3 regions of the Gordonia sp. L191 genome follow, and region 1 is predicted to be linked to each of the others. Evidence: predicted binding sites of a transcription regulator. Region 1 holds the regulator's gene; each other region holds the start of a gene.
The links. The regulator LexA, encoded in region 1, represses DNA repair genes until DNA is damaged. The targets are predictions, from matches to a motif close to CGAACANNTGTTCG.
Positions count from the first base shown of each region.

Region 1 (3,818 bases):
ACGCAGACGGCCACGCCGGTGTACACCACGTGGACCGACGAGGGCATCGGAACACTCCCGTCGAGCGAGTCCGCCGATGTCGCCGGCCAGACGATCACCCGATACCCGACTCTGCACGTGACCCGCCGCACCGGCCACCCCGACGGGGTCACGGTGGCCCGGGCGGCGACGACGGCCGAGGCCACCAACGCCCTGGCGGCCGGGGTGATCGTGTTGCTGGAGAACGCGTTTCCCTCACTGAGCCCGAAGGCTGCCGCCGGACTCGACCCCGCTGGTCGAATCGCGTTGAGCCAGAGCCCCTATCGGGAGTCGGCGCGGTTGTTCGGCGATTGCACACGCCGAGCGATCCGTGATCTCGTGGACGCCGACGAGCTGAGTACCGTACGTTCCCCCCAGGCGTTCGCCGCGCTCGCTCAGCGGTTGCGACCAGCGGTGACCGATGCCGCTCCGGAGTATCTGCGCCTCGCGGTCGACGTGCTGCGGGAATTGGTGGCATTGCGCGGGGTGATCGACACCTATTCGGGACAACTCGCCGCCGACGACGTCGCCGAACAGCTCGACCATCTGGTGTTCGACGGCTTCGTCGCCGCCACCCCACGTGAGCATCTGGCGCAGGTGCCCCGCTATCTCCACGCCGCGCGTGAACGGCTTGAGCATCTGCCGGCATCTGCCGCGCGGGATCGCGCCGGGATGCAGGCGCTGGATCGGGTGGTGGAGCGCTGGAATCAGCGGCTCGCGCAAGTGCCCGACGGCAGGCGGGATGCGGTCAACGACCAGGCGCACTGGCTGGTCGAGGAGTTGCGGGTCGGTCTGTTCGCGCAACGACTGGGCACGCGGTACCCGGTCTCGGAAAAGCGGGCGCTACGGACTCTGGACGGACTCGGCTGACACTGCGCCGGACGCAGGAGTGGTCCGGTCGTGGGTCAGATTGCCCTGCAGGTCGTCGATCTCGCGCTGGAAATCCTCGAGGGAATCGAAGGAGCGGTATACCGACGCGAATCGCAGGTAGGCGACCTCATCGAGGTCGCGTAAAGGTTTGAGGATCGCCAATCCGACTTCGTTGCTGGGGATCTCGGCCACCCCGGAGGCCCGGACGGTCTCCTCGACCTGCTGGGCGAGCTGCGCGAGATCGTCCTCGTCGACCTGACGGCCCTGACACGCGCGCCGGACCCCACGCATCACTTTCTCCCGGCTGAACGGCTCGGTGACGCCGTTGCGTTTGACGACGGCGAGGACGGCGGTCTCCACCGTCGAGAACCGGCGACCGCATGCACTGCAGGAGCGGCGCCGGCGGATCGCCTGCCCCTCGTCGGCAACTCGGGAGTCGATGACCTTGGTGTCATCATTCCTGCAGAACGGGCAGCGCATACACCGACAATACCGCCCCACAGCGGCGGAATTACCGTGTGATCGTCCGCCCCTGACGTCACCGGTAGGCAGGCACGAGCAGCGCCTGCCCGACCTGCAGCCCGCTGCCCGTCATCTCGTTCATCTTCGTGATCTCCTCGATGACGGCCTGCCGCGGGAGATCGGGGGCCACCCGCGCCGCGACGGAGTTCAACGACTCCCCCGCTCGCACGTGCACGACCTCGGTCGCCGTGGGCGTCGGGGTGGTCGACTGCTGGTAATCGCTGCCGGCCACGGCCACCAGCCAGACCAGCAGTGCCAGGGCGACGCCGGTGAGCACAGCCACCATCGCACCGGTCCGACGGGCGGTGAGATGCGCGGTGACACGCGGGCCGACCGGCGAGGAGCAGCGGGTACCCGCAACCAGCGGAGCGCGGCGTACACCGGGCCGGGCCGGGCCCGCATACGCCGGTCGCCTGCGTGCCGGCTCGCGCTCGAGCGTGCGCCGTTCCGGGAGACGGCGTTCCGGGAGACTGCGTTCCGGGAGACTGGGCTCCGACGACCGGTGTTCGAGCACGCGGTGTTCGACGGTCGCGCGGGCCGGCATCGATGTCCTGCGGCGGGCGGCGGTGTGGTGGGCCGTCCGACGGGACCGAACCTGCAGGTCGTCGGCGCCCGGTGTGGTGGGCAGAAGTACGGTCGGCATGGTGTCTCCCTGTCTCGATCATGCATTCGAAGAACGGATGTTCGAGTTCTACCACGAGGCTCCGACAATTTCTCGCGACACGTCGAACACATGTTTGAGGTTGCCTGTCGCCTCGGCTACCCTGGCCGGTGTTCAGCTCTCCACAGGGCCCGTCAACCAGGGCGTACTCCGGCAGGACGTGCGCACCGACCGAAAGGATGCGAACCCCATGAGTGAGAAGAAGGGCCGTTCGTCCGACCCCGAGGCGACCACCGTCACCGACTCGGACGACTCCGACGAGACCGTCGCGACCGGCCCGATCGATCCGGCGGCCGTCGAGGCCGCGCTCACCCCACGCCAGAAGGGCGTGCTCGACGTGATCCGCAAGTCCGTGCGCGAGCGGGGATATCCGCCGAGCATTCGCGAGATCGGCGACGCCGTCGGCCTGGCGTCGACCTCATCGGTCGCACACCAGCTGCGGACCCTCGAGCGCAAGGGTCTGCTCAAACGCGACCACAACCGGCCCCGTGCGGTGAACGTCCAGGACGGCGATCCCACACCCACCGACGACAATCCGAATGCGTCGAATCTCCCCACGCCGACGTTCGTGCCGGTCCTGGGGCGCATCGCGGCCGGCGGACCGATCCTGGCCGAGGAGGCCGTCGAGGACGTCTTCCCGCTGCCGCGTGAACTCGTGGGCGACGGGTCGCTGTTCCTGTTGCGCGTCGTCGGCGAGTCGATGATCGACGCGGCCATCTGCGACGGCGACTGGGTGGTCGTACGGCAGCAGAACGTCGCCGACAACGGCGACATCGTCGCAGCGATGATCGACGGCGAGGCGACGGTCAAGACCTTCAAGCGCAAGGACGGTCATGTGTGGCTGATGCCGCACAACGACCTGTTCGAGCCCATCCCCGGCGACGACGCCGCGATCCTGGGCAAGGTCGTCACGGTGATGCGCCGCATCTGAGCGGAGTCACCCGCGCCGGACCGTTCGGTCGGATCGCTCAGCCGCGCAACGCTTCGGCTGCCGCGGTACGCGCATCGGCCGGTGATGCGGTGGCCAGTGCGGCACGGGCGGCGGAGCGACACGCCTCGAGGTCGACCTCGGCGAGCTTCGCCCCCACCGCGGGCGCCGCGGCCGGGGCACTCGACAGCGAGGTGACGCCGAGTCCGACGAGAACACACGCGAGCAGCGGGTCGGCGGCGGCCTCGCCGCACACCCCCACCGGGGTCTCGCTGCGGGTGCCGGCCTCGGCGACACCGGCGATCAGCGAGAGCACGGCAGGCTGCCACGGGTCGGTGAGCCCGGCGAGTTCGGCCGACATCCGGTCGGCGGCCATCGTGTACTGCGTCAGGTCGTTGGTGCCGATCGAGACGAAGTCGACCTCGGCGAGGATGGACGGTGCGAGGATCGCCGCCGACGGGATCTCGATCATCACCCCTGCCACGAGCCCGCGGCCGCGGACCTCGGCGGCGAATTCGGCGGCTTCGGCGGCCGAGGCGATCATCGGCGCCATCACCCAGGGCGTGGTCCCGGTCTCCTGCGCGGCGCGGGCGATCGCGTCGAGTTGTCCGGCACGGATCTCGGGATGTGTCGCGGCGATCCGGTTGCCCCGTACCCCCAGTGCGGGATTCGCCTCGGTGCCGTGATCGACGAATTTCAGTGGCTTGTCCGAGCCGGCATCCAGGGTCCGGACGACGACCTTCTTGCCGTCGAAAGCCTCGATGACCTCGCGATAGAGCGCTGCCTGCTCCTGCACCGACGGCTCGTCGGCCCGATCGA
Region 1 covers NZ_CP125996.1:2,793,881-2,797,698, forward strand. The annotation lists gene hrpA (ATP-dependent RNA helicase HrpA) at 1-888, shown strand, start outside; gene nrdR (transcriptional regulator NrdR) at 862-1,368, opposite strand; gene QNM97_RS12480 (LysM peptidoglycan-binding domain-containing protein) at 1,427-2,053, opposite strand; gene lexA (transcriptional repressor LexA) at 2,262-3,002, shown strand; gene QNM97_RS12490 (putative PEP-binding protein) at 3,040-3,818, opposite strand, start outside.

Region 2 (3,818 bases), 870 kb from region 1:
GTCGGCGGTTTCGACCCGCCAGTGGTCGCCGCATCGGGAGATCGAGGTGGCCGCGGCTTCGGTGACCACCTCGCCGCCGTCACCGGTGAGCCGGCGCACGAGCGCATCGGTCAGCGCTCCGCTGCCGCCGACGGCGCGGCCGGGTGGGATCTGGTGCATCAGCGCCGCGAACCCGATCATCGGGGCGGTCGCGGGGGCGCTCATCGGCGGGCCCGACTGGGCACCGAACCAGGCGAGGGCGGCCTTGAGGTGCTCGGAACCGAACCAGCGGTCCAGCAGGGCATCCCCGGACGACATCAGGTCCTGGGTCACCGACATCATCCGGCCCGACCGCGCACCGAACAGGCCGGTCCGCGCGGTGGTGGCGGTGGGGCCGAGACCACCGAAGGCGCGCGCGAACCGCCCCGGCGTGGCCGGTTCGTAGAAGGAGCGCATGAGTGCTCGGGCGCGCGGCGCCCAGGTCGCCACGAAGGCGCGATAGGCGTCGGCGTCGGCGCGTCCGCAGGCACGTTCGATCGAGATGCAGGTGGCGTCGAGGTCGGTGCGGAAGACGATCGGTCCGGCGGTGTCGGTCGCCGGACAGAACGCCCACGGGTCGCAGTCGAGGTAGGTCAGACCCGCGTCGGCGAGTGCGAGTTCGTCGAGGACCGGGGAGTGGCGGATCATCAGGTGCGCCGACGAGCCGCGGTCGACGCGATAGCCGGGAAAGCGCTCGACGGTCGACACCGCACCACCCGGGATGGTGTCGCGTTCCAGGACGGTCACCGAACGCCCCGCCCGGGCCAGGTAGGCGGCCGCGACCAGACCGTTGTGACCGGCGCCGACGACGATCGCGTCGCCCACCGGATGCGTCGTCATCGGGTCCGGTCGGATTCGCCGGGGACGGGTTGCCCGGGGACGATGGGTTCGCCGGGGACGATGGGATCGGCGGTGCCCGGCACGACCGTGGGTGCGACGAGGGGTAGTCGTCGCCCGAGGAAGGCGAACGGGCGCGGGTCGCCGGTGAAGGTGAATCCGCGCAGGACGTCACCGAAGCCCATGCGCCGGTACAACGCCCAGGCGCGGTTGCCCTCGTCGGCGATCTCCGGTGTGGACAACAGGACGTGGTGTTCGGGTCGGTCGGCGAGGAGGCGGTGCAGTAGCCATTCGCCGATCCGATGTCCCTGCGCACTCGGGTGGACGTGGAGTTCGGTCAGCTCGAAGTAGTCCTCGGTGATCTCGTCGATGATCCGCGGGTCCCGACCGGTCGATCGCAGACCGGCGCGGAGTTGCTGATTCCACCATTGGTCGCGCGCTCCGCGGTAGCCGTAGGCGATACCGACGAGCACCTCGTCGCCGCGGGGGGACAGGGGCGGGTCCAGCCGTCGGCGGACGAGATCCAGCGAGCCGTCCTCGGCGGGGGACACGGTCGCGATCGCGCCGTAGGCCTCCCATCCGGGTCGGCGGATGTGCTCACGCCACAGTCCGGCGCGATGCATCTCGGTTCCGCGGGGATAGTTCATCGCTGTGACATAGATCTCGAGTGCCGGGCCCAGCCAGACCGCACAGTCACGTCCGTCGAGACGGGCGATCCGAATCGTCACGTGCGGTCCTTCCTGTTGTCGATCCCGTGCTCGGATGCCCGCCCCCTTTTGTCGGTGGCGTCGGGCATGGTGATGCGCATCGGGTTGCCGAACGCCTTGCCCCGGCGATCAGATCTGACTACCATTGAATCCGTCGAACGGGTGTTCGATGAATGTGCCTCCGCAAGCTGTTCGCCGCCACCCGACGACCGACGCGGTCCGGCGGTGGGCGAGGGAAGCGCCTGCCCTCGGAGCGCGTTGACACCAAAGGGTCGGCCGGCACGGCCCACCTGACCCACGAACACCGCGACAACGGGAGGAGGCCCATGATGACACGTCGAACGACCCCACAGGTCGAGGTGGATCCGATCGTCGTCGGGCGCGCGCGTGACCTGCTTGAACGTGCCGATCTCCTTCTCGAGAACGCCGACGGGATCACCGACGACGCCGAACGCTTCCGGCAGCTGTACCTGACCTCGTTGCGGGCTGCCGGTGCGGCCCTGGCCATCGGTGAGCCGACCAGCGGCCGCTCGACGCGCGGTTTGTCGTCGAACGCATGGAATCGTCTGGCGGTGATCATGCCGGACCTGGCCGAACAGGCCGAACGTTTCGCCGCATGGTCTGGTCTTCGAATGAACATCGAGGCCGGATTGGAGCGACATGTCGATCCGGTTGTCGTCGCCGAACTGCACCGCCTGGTGCTGACATTCCTCGACACCGTCGAGGGCGTGGTGATCGCCTATGAGCAAGGCGGACATGGCGCGCAATCGGGATCGCTGGCACATCCTGCGTGATGTGTCGTAACCCGTCGGGCCTCCCGAGCCGGTGCCGCGCGGCGCCATCGCATCGGCGCCGGTAACGGCCCCGAACACAAAAACGATTCAACGAGTGCGGTTATGGTGGTCGCCGCCGGAATCACCTCGTATCATGGCTGTAGGCCGCGAACACAGTCATCAGGCGAGTATCGCGGCGAACATCTCGTCGATGGCTCGTCGGTTACAGGTAAGGAGGGTCGGTGCCACTCTCGGAGCACGAGCAGCGCATGCTCGAAGAGATCGAAAGCGCTCTGTACGCTGAGGACCCGAAGTTCGCGTCCAGCGTCACTCGTCGCCGCCTCGGGCGGTCGACCGGTCGTCGCCGCATCCAGGCGGCCGTCGTTTTCGTCCTCGGTCTGGCGCTGTTGATCGTGGGACCCATCATCGGGCTCGACGTGGGTGGTTTCCCCATCCTGAGTCTCGTCGGCTTCCTCGTCATGTTCGCCGCCGCACTGCTGGCGCTGTGGGGCGGGCTACCCGGCAAGGGAGCGCCGCCGTCGGCCGATCGCGGCCCGGGCGGACGTGGGTCCGGAGGGCGCGGATCGAAGGCCGCGACGCCCAAGCGCAAGTTCACCGAGCGCATGGAAGACCGCTTCAATCGCCGGTTCGAGCAGGAGTGATCCCGCAACGAACCCACTGAGGTTCCGCGACTGATTTCTCACAGCAGCCGCACACCCCCGCCGGGTGTGCGGCTGCTGTCGTATGTCCACGTCGGGGGCCGCCCCCACTCGGCCCACCGGATTCCCCACACAGCCCCACCGGAGTCCCCACACAGCCCCACAGGCATCCCCACCACGCCCCACCACACCCGGAATCGCGATCTCACCAGCCACAATTATCCTCACAGACCTCACCTGTCAGGCAGGGCCACGCCGGTCCACATGGCTGAGACCTACCGTGTCGCGATCTCAATTGTGCTCTTGACCTGCGTATTCATCCGCGGGTGGGGAATCGGGGCGGTTTTGGGGTGGAAAGTGGTGGAAAGTGGGGTACTGTGGGCGTCACTGGGTGAGGCGATCCGGAACGCCGGACCCGGTGGGCGGGAGGTGCCGACATGTCGACGAGATTTGTCGGTACCTACACGCCCAAGTTGGACGACAAGGGGCGACTCACGTTGCCCGCGAAGTTTCGCGACGCATTGGCAGGAGGGGTGATGGTCACACGCGGCCAGGACCACAGCCTGTCGGTGTATCGGGCCGAGGAGTTCGATGCGATCGCGGAGAAGACGATGGAGGCGTCGCGCAACGATCCCGAAGCGCGCGCTTTCCAGCGGTACTTCTTCGCCAGCACCGATGAGCAACGGCCCGACGGGCAGGGGCGGATCACCCTGGCGGCCGAACATCGGCAGTACGCGGGACTGTCCAAGGAGTGTGTGGTGATCGGCAGCTTCGATCACCTGGAGATCTGGGACGCACAGGCATGGCGTGACTACCAGAGTCAG
Region 2 covers NZ_CP125996.1:1,926,624-1,930,441, forward strand. The annotation lists gene QNM97_RS08645 (phytoene desaturase family protein) at 1-858, opposite strand, end outside; gene QNM97_RS08650 (GNAT family N-acetyltransferase) at 855-1,583, opposite strand; gene QNM97_RS08655 (SAV_6107 family HEPN domain-containing protein) at 1,889-2,356, shown strand; gene QNM97_RS08660 (SCO2097 family morphological protein) at 2,578-2,997, shown strand; gene mraZ (division/cell wall cluster transcriptional repressor MraZ) at 3,432-3,818, shown strand, end outside.
Region 2: a site for LexA is predicted at 1,718-1,731, ahead of QNM97_RS08655 (SAV_6107 family HEPN domain-containing protein). Genes of this name have one in related genera too.

Region 3 (3,818 bases), 2.2 Mb from region 1:
GGACTCGGCGACCGGGCGCGGGTGGCCGCACTCGACCTCGCCGACCTCGCATCGGTCCGGGCGTTCGCCGACGGGATCACCAGCGTCGACGTCCTCGTCAACAACGCCGGCGTGATGGCGCTGCCGTTGCGGCGCACCGCCGACGGCTTCGAGATGCAGATGGGCACCAACCATTTGGGCCACTTCGCGCTGACCGGACTGCTGCTGCCCAAGATCGGTGACCGCGTGGTGACGTTGTCGTCGGGGTTGCACCAACTCGGCCGTATCGATCCCGCCGACCTCGGCTGGCACAACCGCCGCTACCGCCGGTGGCGGGCCTACGGCGACTCCAAGATGGCCAACCTGATGTTCGGGATGGATCTCGCCGACCGTTTCGACGCCGCGGACGGCGACGGCCGGCTCTCGCTGATCGCCCACCCCGGCTACGCGGCCACCGAACTGCAGGGCCACACCGAGTCGCTCATGGACACGGCGATGAAGATCGGCAACCTGTTTGCGCAGTCGGCCGCCGACGGCGCGCTGCCCACCCTGTATGCCGCGACCGCGTCGGACGTCGTCAACGGCACCTTCTACGGGCCGAGCCACTTCTTCGGTATGCGTGGGGCGCCCGGGGTGTCGGCCTTCAGCGGCCGCGCCAACGACCGAGCGATCCGTGACGGACTGTGGGCGGAGTCGGAGAAGCTCACCGGCGTCGCCTATCCGATCTAGGGCCGGCGAGCCTCACCACACGCCCGGCGGGCGGAATTGCACGCTGATGCGGGCGCCGACGCCGGGGCATTTCGGCACGGCGTGCTCCCAGGTGCGCTGACAACTGCCACCCATCACGAGCAGATCGCCCGAGCCCAGGACGAATCGCAGCGACGGTCCACCGCCCCTGGGGCGCAACGCCAGTGGCCGCGGCGCCCCGAGTGACAGGATCGCCACCATGGTGTCGTGGGTGGCGCCGCGACCGAACCGGTCGCCGTGCCAGGCCACGGAATCGGAACCGTCGCGATACAGGCACAGGCCCGCCGTGGCGAAGCCCTCGGGCAATTCCTCGCGATAGTGCGCGCTCAACTCCGACCGTGCCTGCGCCAGAAGGGGATCGGGCAGGCGATGATGTGCCTGATAGGTGGCGACCAGGCGCGGGACGTCGACGACGCGGTCATACATGCGCCGTCGCTCGGCACGCCAGGCCGCACCGTCGTGCAGGGCGTCGAAGAGGGTGGGGGAGTCGGTGATCCAACCCGGGCGCAGGTCGACCCAGGCGCCGTCGGACAGTTCGCGGCGGGTCACCGAGGTTCCCAGCGCGCCGAGGCTCGGCGCGGTTCCGGCGGTCCCCGTGAGGTCGAAGAGCGAACCCTGCATGCCGACGTTCATGAGCCCACACTAGCGCGTATCGAACGCATGTTCTGGTGTCCTGGAACACAGCATAAGTAGGTGGCGCATCCCGAAAAAGCGGAGTACACAGTATCAAGTGTTAGTCACTCACACTTTTGGGTGACGCGCCGCTGTATCGACGACCCGTCCGCATCGACGTCCAGGGGATTGCCATGGCCTCACTGCTCTTCCGGCTCGGCCGGTTCTCGTTCCGGCACAAATGGTGGGTGATCGCGACCTGGCTGCTCGCCCTCGTCGTCGTGGCCGGCCTGGTCGGCGCACTCAAACCCAAGTTCGCGCAGGATTTCGACCTGCCCGGCACCGACTCGGGTACCGCGACCAGCCAGTTGCAGCAGTACTTCCCGAAGGTCATGGAGCAGCAGTCCCGCGGTTCGGCGACGGTGGTGGTGTACGCCGACAACGGACTCGAGGCGCACGCCGACCAGCTCAACGCGCTGGCCGCCGACCTGCAGAAGCTGCCGGACGTCGCCGACGCCAAGACCGTCGTCAGCCCGCTCGTCGCCGCCAAGGCGCAACCGGCGGTGGCCGCGAAGGTCCTCGGCGACAACGGCCACGTCGGTCTGATCAGCGTCGGGGTCACCACGAACGTCCAGGACCTGTCCGTCGATCAGAAACAGCAACTCCTCGACGTTCTCGCCAAACATCGCGGCGACGGACTGCAGGTCGAGGCCACCGGTTCGCTCGTCCAGGTCATGGAACAGGGCGGCAAGGCCGAGTTGATCGGTTTCGCAGTGGCGTTCGTGGTGATGATCGTCGCGTTCGGCGCGTTGATCGCGGCCTTCATCCCGCTGGTCACCGGCATCGTCGGCGTCGCGCTAACGATGATGCTGGTGACGCTGAGCGCCAAGTTCATGACGATCAACCAGACCGCGACGGGCATCGTCACGATGCTCGGTATCGCGGTGTCGATCGACTACGCACTGTTCATCGTGTCGCGCTATCGCAGCGAGGTGAAACGTGGCGGTAGTCGCGCCGACGCCGCCGGTCGCGCGGTCGGCACCGCCGGAACCGCGGTGGTCTTCGCGGGCCTGACGGTGGTCATCGCGGTGGTGGCGCTGACCGTCGTGGGCATCCCGCTCATCACCCAGATGGGTGCGGGCGCGGCGGTGGCCGTGGTCATCGCGGTGATCGCGGCGCTCACCCTGATCCCGGCATTGCTCGGGGCGGTCGGCCGCTTCGTCTTCACCCCGCGTATCCCCGGCATCCGCCACGCCGAGGAGTCCGAGACCGCCGACACCAACGGCGTTCGCTTCGGTCGGACGGTGGTCAAACGGCCGCTGCCGTTCATCATCGTCGGCCTGGCGATCCTCGTCCTGGCCGCGATCCCGGTCGGCAAGTTGCAACTCGGCATGGACCTGTCGAACTCCGACGAGGCACGGGCATCAGCGTTGCTGCAGAAGGGATTCGGCGAGGGTGTCAACGGCCAGCTGTTGGTGATCGTGCACGACGCCGACGGCAACGTCGCACCGGCCGCCGAGCAGGCCGTCGCACACATCAAGACCTTGTCCGACGTCGCCAACCCGGCGACGCTGATCTGGACCGGCAACGGTACCGGGGCGAATCCGAATGCCGACGCCTCGACCGCACTGATCATGGTGACCCCGGAGAGCGCGCCGTCGGCACAGGCCACCCACGACCTGATGGAGAAGATCCGCGATTGGGGTCCGACCATCACCAAGGGCGGCGTCGAGATGCACGTCGGCGGTCAGACCGCGATCATGTCGGACCTGTCGGCGAAGCTCGACAAGGCACTCATCCCGTATCTGGTGGTCGTGGTCGGACTCGCCTTCCTCATCATGATCGGCGTCTTCCGTTCGATCTGGGTGCCGCTGGTCGGGACGATCGGCTTCATCTTCTCGGTGCTCGCGACCTTCGGTGTGACCGTGGCGATCTTCCAGGAGGGCTACCTCGGGATCATCACCGACACCCGGCCCACCCTGTCGTTCCTGCCGATCTTCCTGATCGGCGTGGTCTTCGGCCTCGCGATGGATTATCAGGTGTTCCTGGTGACCCGAATGCGCGAGGAATACATCCACGGCATGAATGCCAAGGACGCCATCATCGCCGGCTACCGGCACGGAGCGCGCGTGGTGAGTTCGGCCGCGGTCATCATGATCAGCGTCTTCGCCTCGTTCATGCTCGCGCCCGACACCACGTCCAAGATGCTCGGATTCGCCCTGGCCATTGCGGTCTTCTTCGACGCCTTCATCATTCGCATGACGGTCGTGCCCGCGGTGATCGCGTTGCTGGGTGATCGGGCATGGGGACTGCCGCGCTGGCTCGACAAGCTCGTCTTCGATTTCGACATCGAGGGCGGCGCGGTCCGCGACCGCGGACTGTCGGGTGAAAAGGAAACCGTCGTCGCGTCGGCGTCGAGCTGACGGTGCATCCCGCAATGAAGAAAGCTCGATGACCGGCGTGTCGCAGCGTCCGGCCGG
Region 3 covers NZ_CP125996.1:608,509-612,326, forward strand. The annotation lists gene QNM97_RS02885 (oxidoreductase) at 1-708, shown strand, start outside; gene QNM97_RS02890 (alpha-ketoglutarate-dependent dioxygenase AlkB) at 721-1,359, opposite strand; gene QNM97_RS02895 (MMPL family transporter) at 1,533-3,761, shown strand; gene QNM97_RS02900 (TetR family transcriptional regulator) at 3,790-3,818, shown strand, end outside.
Region 3: a site for LexA is predicted at 1,380-1,393, ahead of QNM97_RS02890 (alpha-ketoglutarate-dependent dioxygenase AlkB). Genes of this name have one in related genera too.